DNA from 2 places in the Mangrovibacillus sp. Mu-81 genome. Region 2 is predicted to be linked to the other one. Evidence: predicted binding sites of a transcription regulator. Region 2 holds the regulator's gene; the other holds the start of a gene.
The links. The regulator LexA, encoded in region 2, represses DNA repair genes until DNA is damaged. The targets are predictions, from matches to a motif close to CGAACATATGTTCG.
Positions count from the first base shown of each region.

Region 1: a site for LexA is predicted at 2,318-2,331, ahead of V6B33_RS13045 (Y-family DNA polymerase). Genes of this name have one in related genera too.

Region 1 is NZ_JBAJHU010000005.1:189,076-193,510, forward strand. It holds gene V6B33_RS13035 (GRP family sugar transporter) at 1-743, shown strand, start outside; gene V6B33_RS13040 (glucose-1-dehydrogenase) at 804-1,589, shown strand; gene V6B33_RS13045 (Y-family DNA polymerase) at 2,399-3,661, shown strand; gene V6B33_RS13050 (YolD-like family protein) at 3,685-4,020, shown strand; gene V6B33_RS13055 (CDGSH iron-sulfur domain-containing protein) at 4,084-4,299, opposite strand; gene V6B33_RS13060 (iron-sulfur cluster biosynthesis family protein) at 4,427-4,435, shown strand, end outside.
Region 2 is NZ_JBAJHU010000003.1:581,934-586,368, reverse strand. It holds gene tkt (transketolase) at 1-576, opposite strand, end outside; gene V6B33_RS10030 (DUF896 domain-containing protein) at 1,006-1,239, opposite strand; gene V6B33_RS10025 (YneB family resolvase-like protein) at 1,334-1,984, opposite strand; gene yneA (cell division suppressor protein YneA) at 1,998-2,324, opposite strand; gene lexA (transcriptional repressor LexA) at 2,483-3,103, shown strand; gene glnA (type I glutamate--ammonia ligase) at 3,439-4,435, opposite strand, start outside.

The sequences.
Region 1 (4,435 bases), on a different contig from region 2:
GCTCCCTGTTGTTCGCAGCAGGTGTTTTCTTTTTTAAATCGCCGGAATTGTCCATGCTTGTCTGGGGAGTCGGTTTCATTTCAGGTGTGTTTTGGGCAGTGGGACAAGTCAATCAGCTTGCGAGCGTCAAGTTTATAGGGGTTGCGAAAACCGTTCCCGTATCTACCGGGATGCAATTGATCGGTACGACCTTATTCGGTGTCCTGGTGTTCAAAGAGTGGACCACCATGGAAACCATCATGCTCGGAAGCGGTGCGGTCATCGCTCTGATCATTGGAGTGGTCTTGACCTCCTATACTCAAAAATCAGAGGACAAAGATAACCAGCAATTAAAGAAAGGGCTTCTTACATTATTTATTTCAAGTCTCGGATACATAGCGTATGTCGTCATTGTCCGCTGGTTCAAAATCGACGGGTGGGAAGCCATTTTACCTCAGGCCATCGGGATGTTCATCGGGGCGGTCGCCATCACCATCAGGCATAAACCCTTTGATCAATATACACTCCGGAATATATTGACCGGTCTCATGTGGGCAGCCGGAAATCTCGGATTGCTGCTCGCACTTCCGAGAATCGGTGTGGCTACAAGCTTTTCCCTGTCCCAGACAGGAATCGTGATTTCAACAATCGGAGGTTTGTTCTTCTTAGGGGAAAAGAAATCGAAGAAACAAATTATGCTTGTAATCGCAGGGTGTATCCTCATCATCATCGGAGGGGTGCTGCTCGGTTTTACCAAAGAATAGACAGGCAGCCATCGCTGCAACGGTCAGAGCTTTCTGAAAAATAATAAAGGAGGAAGTCATATGTATTCGGATTTACAAGGAAAAGTCGTCATTATCACAGGTGCCGCCACGGGGATCGGAAAGTCGATTGCTAAGCGGTTTGCAGAGGAACAATGCAAGGTGATCATTAACTATTTCAGTGAAGAAGAGAACCCCCGTGCATTATTGAAGGAAATCGAACAGAGCGGGGGCACTGCCTCCATCATTCAGGGGGATGTGACAAAAGAGGAGGATGTGGAAGCCTTTGTCAAGTTCGCCCACGATACGTATGGCAGTCTCGATATTTATGTGAACAATGCAGGAATCGAAAATGAAGTGCCGTCAGAAAGGTTGTCCCTCGAAGATTGGAATAAAGTATTGAATACGAATCTGACGGGAACCTTCCTCGGCTGCCGGGAAGCGGCTGAATATATGCTGGACCATAACATCAAGGGGTCCATCATTAACATTTCATCTGTACACGAAATCATCCCATGGCCGCATTTTGCTCATTATGCAGCCAGCAAAGGAGGGGTGAAGCTGTTGATGGAAAGCCTTGCTTTAGAGTTTGCCCCTGACGGCATACGGGTTAACAACATTGCCCCTGGTGCCATCGATACCCCCATTAACGCAGAAAAGTTTTCCGACCCTGAAAAGAAAAAAGGGGTTGAGAAACTCATTCCGCTCGGTTACATAGGGGAACCTGAACAAATCGCTTCCTGTGCGGCATTCCTTGCGTCAGAACAGGCAAGCTACGTAACCGGAACGACATTGATCGCCGATGGCGGGATGACGAAGTATCCAGGGTTTCAAGCCGGCAAAGGGTGATGTGAGATTTGTTTATGGGTGGAGTCTGCTCTTGATGGAGCAGACTCTTTTTGGGTTTGTATGCAAAAGTGAATTTGATGGAGGTCCCAGCAGATGTGGAGGATGTTTCACCCTTTTATGAGATTAAAACGGGATAGTTACAACTGAAATGGGCATTCATTTATATTTTTATTTGAATAAGTAGGTTTTTAAGGCAGTGCTCATCTCTGTATATTCCTCTTGGGACCGGGTAATGAGGATTATTGCGCCACTTTTTGAAGTATTGCGCCGGATTTTAATTAATTGCGCCATTTTAGGGATAATTGAGCTTCTTTTCAATTTATTGCGTCACTTTCCCGGTAATTGCGCTGCTTAGAATGATTCTTGTTTGTCCCGCGGTGCACTTTAATTGTCGTATGCTACCCGCATCGCTTCAAAGTCCTTCCGCTTTTCTGGTTGTCCAGCTCCGGGGCTTAGAGGCACATGTCATAAGTCAACTCGGCCAAGAAGGCAAAGAACGCCTTCGTGGCCGATTCGCCTTATGCCTCACGCCTCTGAGCAAAGCCCCTCCGCTTTTCGGTTTGTCCAGCTCCGGCGGCTAGAGGCTCGAGACATAAGTCATGCCATCCAAAAAGGCAAAGAGCGCCTTTATGGCTGCCCTGCCTTATGCTTGTCGCCTCTGAGCGAGCCGCCTCCGCTTTTCGGTTTCCCAATATTTTAACTCCATTCCCAGTAATTTAAGTTGAAAGCGAACGTATATTCGTATAAAATCATAGATATAATAAATAAGAACGAGTGTTCGATTATAAGGAGTGAAGGAGGGATGGGAAATGACCGTCGATTACAGCGGGCTGCCACATCACAAGATTTTATGCATCGATATGAAGAGCTTTTACGCCAGCTGTTCGGCTGTCATGCTCGGCCTCGATCCGCTCGAATGCCACTTGGCGGTTGTCGGGGACCCGGACAGGCAGGGGAGCATTGTGCTGGCTGCATCTCCCAGGTTAAAGAAGGACTTTGGCATCAAGACCGGATCGAGGATGTTTGAAATCCCAAAGGATCCCCGCATCAGGCTCGTGGAGCCGAAAATGGCCACCTACGTACGCATTTCCACTGAAATCACCCGCTTGTTTCATCGCTACGTCCCGAAAGACGCCATACATACGTACAGTGTCGATGAAAGCTTCATTAAAATTGACGGGGCCACTCACCTGTGGGGGGACGCCATGACCATCGCCCGGAAGGTCAAAGATGATATGGAAAGGGAGTTTCAGCTTCCGTGTGCGATTGGCATCGGACCGAATATGCTTCTCTCCAAACTCTGTTTGGACCTTGAAGCAAAGAAGGAAGGGATTGCAGAGTGGAGGTATGAAGACGTTCCGGAAAAACTGTGGCCGCTGTCTCCTCTCAGTGAGATGTGGGGAATCGGCCGCCGGCTCGAAAAGACGCTCAACCGGATGGGGATCTTCTCGGTCGGGCAGCTGGCGCAGTATGGGGTGGAAAAGCTCGAAGCGAAGTTCGGGATCATGGGCAACCAGCTCTATTACCATGCCTGGGGTGTGGATTTATCGGAAATCGGGGCGCCGATCATGGAAGGGCAGATCAGCTTCGGAAAGAGCCAGATCCTCCTCAGGGATTACAAGGAGAGGAAGGAAATCAAATCTGTCATCCTTGAGATGTGTGAAGAGGTGGCAAGAAGAGCAAGGACGCATAAGAAGGCGGGAAGAACGGTCAGTTTTGGGATCGGATACAGCCAGGAAGAATTCGGTGGGGGGTTTCACCGCTCAAGGACAGTGGAAGATCCGACCAATATCACGATGGACTTGTACAGGGTCTGTCTCCAGCTTTTCGAAGAGAATTATAACGGAAAGACTGTCCGGAAAATATCCATCGCCCTTTCAAATATTACAGAAGATGAAACGATGCAGATTTCTTTATTCGATCCCAAGCGGTGGGAGAAGCGCGAATTGGGATATGTAGTGGATAAGATTCGCCGCAAGTATGGGTCGGCTTCCCTGCTCAGGGCGGTATCCTATACGGAAGCGGGAACGGCGAGACATCGTGCGCGGCTCGTCGGAGGACATAAATCGTGACGGGATTCAGGAGGTGAGCAGGCATGATTCGTGACCGTGGAAGAATCAAATGGACGTCCATGATGCTGCCGGAGCATGTGAAATTATTACGGGACTGGGCGAAGGAAGATACGTATGAAAAAAGAAAAGAGCTTGATGAACAAGAATTGGAAGTATTGAACGAGGTGGTGGCGGAAGCGATGGAGTTCGGTAAGCCGGTATCGATCACTCATTATGTACATCATCGGCATGAACAGCTCGTCGGATCCATTCACCATGCTGATGCGCTGGAAGGGAAGCTGCATGTGGTGGACCGTGAAGGGAAGGTTCACTATATTCGTTTACCGGGCATCTCGGACATCCGTTTTTTTGAAGGGTGAGCAGGGTGCCATGTGCCAATAAAAAAGAGAGACTTTCGCATTGAAGTCTCTCCGGTTACATGTTTATTCCTCATCCAGCACTTTCTCCGCACGTACACAAGATTCGAATTTCCCCTTGTGAGAAGCATCGCAGAACGGCATATTTGCAGATAAACCGCAGCGGCATAAAGAGAAGACTTGCTTCGTAGGAAATACATTCCCTTCTGCGTCGATCAGCTCCACATCTCCGCTTACACGAAGAGAACCGTTGTCATTGACTTTGATTTGAGCTTTTGCCATGAAAACCCACCCTTTCTATATAATACAAAAGTTTCCCCATTATGATAGTAAAGTGAAAGACGGAAAAATGCAATATTATAAAGGAAACAGTGGAAATATGATAGGATGAAAAGGAGGAGGAAGTCATATGAAAATT
Region 2 (4,435 bases):
ATCCAATGAAATATCATTTGAATCGTAAAGGACAACCAAACGTCCAAGTTTAAGGTGAGCCGCCAAAGAAGCTGCTTCGGAAGATACACCTTCCATTAAATCACCATCACCACAGATCGAGTATGTATAATGATCCACTAAATTGTAATCATCTTTATTATAGGTCGCAGCCAGATGTCTTTCTGCAAGTGCCATTCCAACTGCCATGGCGATACCTTGTCCAAGAGGTCCTGTTGTGGCTTCCACGCCTGGTGTATGACCATACTCAGGATGTCCCGGTGTTTTACTCCCCCATTGGCGGAATTCCTTCAGGTCATCCATTGAAACGTCATAACCTGATAAATGGAGAAGGCTGTAAAGCAGCATCGAACCATGCCCCGCAGACAATACAAAGCGGTCTCTGTTGAACCAATCAGGGTTTTTTGGATTATGATTCATAAAGCGTGTCCAAAGGGTATACGCCATAGGTGCAGCACCCATAGGCATTCCCGGGTGTCCCGAACCTGCTTTCTCAATTGCATCGATAGATAATGTTCTTATTGTATTAATAGCTAACTGATCCGTATTATCAAACATATGTCAGACATCCTTCCTTTTCTTACTTCTTATTAATATTAATCTTATTCAGTAGTTTATACAACTAACTTGAATGATAACATGACTTTATTATGTTGAAAAATAAAAACCTTCGCGGAATGGGATTTTGTATAGTAAACCATTGTTCAGTACTAGAAGGAGGCTGGGACAAAACAAAAAACAATTACCTTAAGACGAACAGTGTTGATTCTAAATAAACCTTTTAATAAAACGAATAAAAAACCCGAACTTACTTGAATCCTTGAATTCAAATGAGTTCGGGCTTACTTGAACTAAAATGCTTTTGTCCCTGTCTCTTTAATTAATCTTGTGTTTGTTAGGCACCGCATTTATTTTCCTTGCAAGACTTTGCAGGCTAGCGCCAGAGCAAAAACCACTTTATCCAATAATAATTTAGCCTTGTATTTATTAATGCATTTTGCGCTTATTTTGAATATCCTTTACTTTCTTTGGTGTTACTTCATTGCCTTCAGAGTCAAATACTCGTGTGTTTTCAATCGTACCTTTCATTGACTGACGGAAGGTTTCCAGATATTCTTTTCTTAATTTAGTCTGCTCTTTTGCTTCATTATCAGTTAATCCACTTGCTTTTGACTTTTTGGCAAGTTCATTAATTCTATTCATCTTTTTCTTTGAAAGCATGAACGAAAACTCCTTTACAGCTATTATCAACGTATATCTTCAGTTCTTTGAAATATACCGATATGTTACTAGATAACAGCCTCTATGACAAGGATTAAGTTTCTTCTTGTGCAGAGATATATTCTTTAAATCTTCTATGTACGGTCGCTTTTGATATATTATATCCAAAGCCTCTCAATGTTGCAGCGATTTCCGCAAAAGTCAGATCATTCTTTCTTAGGCGGACAATTTCTTCAACCGGCACTTCAATTCGTTCCCTGCCTTCGGTATTACCTTTATTTTTCAAATTATCATAAGGACGGAACCCATTTTCAACTGCCCTTCTCATTCCCCTTTTAATCTTCAGATTATGCAGCTTTCTTTGATATTCTTCTACCATGCTCACGATATTGATGACCATTGAATCCGACTCGGATAAATGCAACTCTCCACTGTGAGTCTGACTTATGATTTTTATATTTTCCTTTAAGATGCAATGAATCAATGCAATCTTCGCATTTCCTCTTCCTATTCTCGTTTCATCCTGGATCAGCACAGCATTGATGGATTGGTCCTTTATTAAATCCAGCAAGACTAGTACACCGGGACGGTCCAATTCAAATCCGCTTGCCTGATCTTTAATGATGGCAGCAATCTCAAAGTTGTGTTTTCCGGCAAGATTCACTAATTCAGATTCCTGTCTCTCCAAGGAAGTTTCCTGCGTATCTTTTTTCGTGCTCACCCTGCAGTAAATCGCTGCTTTCATTGAATCTCACCCTCTATTTGTTATTCATGGCAAGCTGTGTATCCGTGTGTTCCTGATATATGGGGGATTCCACCGGCAATACAAGGGACATCCCAGGTTTTATGACGTAGGTAGTAAGATTGTTTTCTTCTCCCACCCAAATAATAAACTCTTCTCTTGTCATAGAATAATCCTCTTCAAACTTTTCTGCAATCGTCCATAGGGTATCCCCTTCACTCACTCTGACTGTTTCGTATGCAGGACTGCTGTCCGCACTTAAAAAAATGTAGCCAGATGACAAAAAGGATAGTGTGAAAAGAATTATAATATATGAGAAACGACTCCAAATAAGTGATAACATAAATATAACCTCCATGCGAATGTTTGTTCTGTTCTTTGTAACTCGATTGTAATACGAACATTCGTTTGGTGTCAACTAAAAATTCGAACTTATGTTTGTATCGTTCGATTAGACATGCTATAATGGGAACATAAGATCGATAATAGAGGTGCGTGAATATGACAAAATTGTCTAAACGTCAGCAAGACATACTGCAATACATTAAAGCATCAGTGAAGGAAAAAGGTTACCCTCCATCCGTTCGTGAAATCGGGGAAGCAGTCGGTTTAGCTTCAAGTTCCACTGTCCACGGACATTTAGCAAGATTGGAAAGCAAAGGGCTCATTCGCCGGGATCCGACAAAACCGAGAGCAATTGAAATCCTTGATTTAGAGGAAGATTCGATTCCTCGCAATAAGGTTGTAAATGTTCCTCTCATCGGGAAGGTCACAGCTGGTCAGCCAATAACAGCTGTAGAAAATGTAGAGGAGTTCTTTCCTCTTCCTGAGCGTCTTGCCCCTTCAGATGAACAGGTCTTTATGCTTGAAATCATGGGAGATAGTATGATCGAAGCCGGGATCCTTGACGGGGACTTCGTCATAGTACGCCAGCAGCAGACAGCCAACAACGGAGATATTGTCGTTGCCATGACGGAAGAAGATGAAGCAACAGTCAAGCGCTTCTTCAAAGAAAGGGATTTTGTAAGATTACAGCCTGAGAACTCCTCCATGAGTCCGATCATCTTACGGAATGTATCTATTTTAGGAAAAGTCATCGGGGTATATCGGCAAGTGCATTAATCTTTAAAGAGTCTGGAACAAAAGTTCTGAATAAAACCCGAACTAATTTGAACTCTAAGTTCAAGTAAGTTCGGGTTTTTATTAGCTTTGTTCAAATGTCCATTTTGTATATAGCTTGTTCCAGTGGTTGATTGGAGTGTAAGACGAAGACTCCTGCGGGAAAAGGAGGATCACGGGCTACCCGCGGAAAGCGAAGTCTTGCACGGAAATAGTAATGTTCGCCTATAGGCAGTTGTTTTTTGTTTTGTCACAGCCTCTTTTTTTATTTTGACATAAAAAAGCCGGCGCAATGGATCGCGCCGGCTTTATATCATGTATTCATATAAATTTAGGTCTTAATACATTTGGATATACTGTTCTCTCTCCCAAGGATGTACTTGTGTTCTGAACATATCCCACTCGATTTCCTTTGCTTCCACAAAGTGTTCGAAGATATGACCGCCTAGTGATTTAACGATCACTTCATCCTTTTTCAATTCTTCAAGGGCAGCATGTAAAGTAGCTGGTAAATCAATGATTCCTGCTTCTTCACGTTCCTTCTTATCCATTACATAAATGTTACGGTCTATTGGTTTAGGTGCTTCAAGATTGTTTTTAATTCCGTCAAGCCCAGCGGCCAGAAGTACTGACATAGCCAGGTAAGGATTGGCTGCCGGGTCAACACTCCGCACCTCTACACGGGTACTGATACCACGGGATGCAGGGATACGGATCAAAGGACTGCGGTTTTGAGCAGACCATGCAACATAGCAAGGAGCCTCATACCCTGGTACTAGTCGTTTATACGAATTTACAGTAGGATTGGTGATCGCAGTGAACGCCGTCGCATGCTTGATTGTTCCAGCAAGGAACTGGCGTGCAGTGTCACTTAATTGTAAATCTCCTTTTTCGTCGAAGAAAGAATTTTTACCATCTTTAAATAGTGACATATTACAATGCATCCCGGAACCATTCACACCAAATAATGGTTTTGGCATAAATGTAGCATGCAGACCATGTTTGCGAGCAATTGTTTTCACAACAAGTTTGAACGTCTGGATGTCGTCACAAGCTCTCAATGCACTTGCGTATTTAAAGTCGATTTCATGCTGACCAGGTGCAACCTCATGATGGGAAGCTTCAATTTCAAAGCCCATTTCTTCCAATTCAAGGGCAATATCACGACGGCAGTTCTCACCTAAGTCAGTTGGTGCAAGGTCAAAATAACCGCCATTATCGTTAAGTTCAAGAGTAGGTTCACCATTTACGTCCAGTTTGAATAGGAAGAATTCAGGTTCTGGCCCAAGATTGAAATCAGTAAATCCAAGCTCTTCCATTTCTTTTAATACTCGC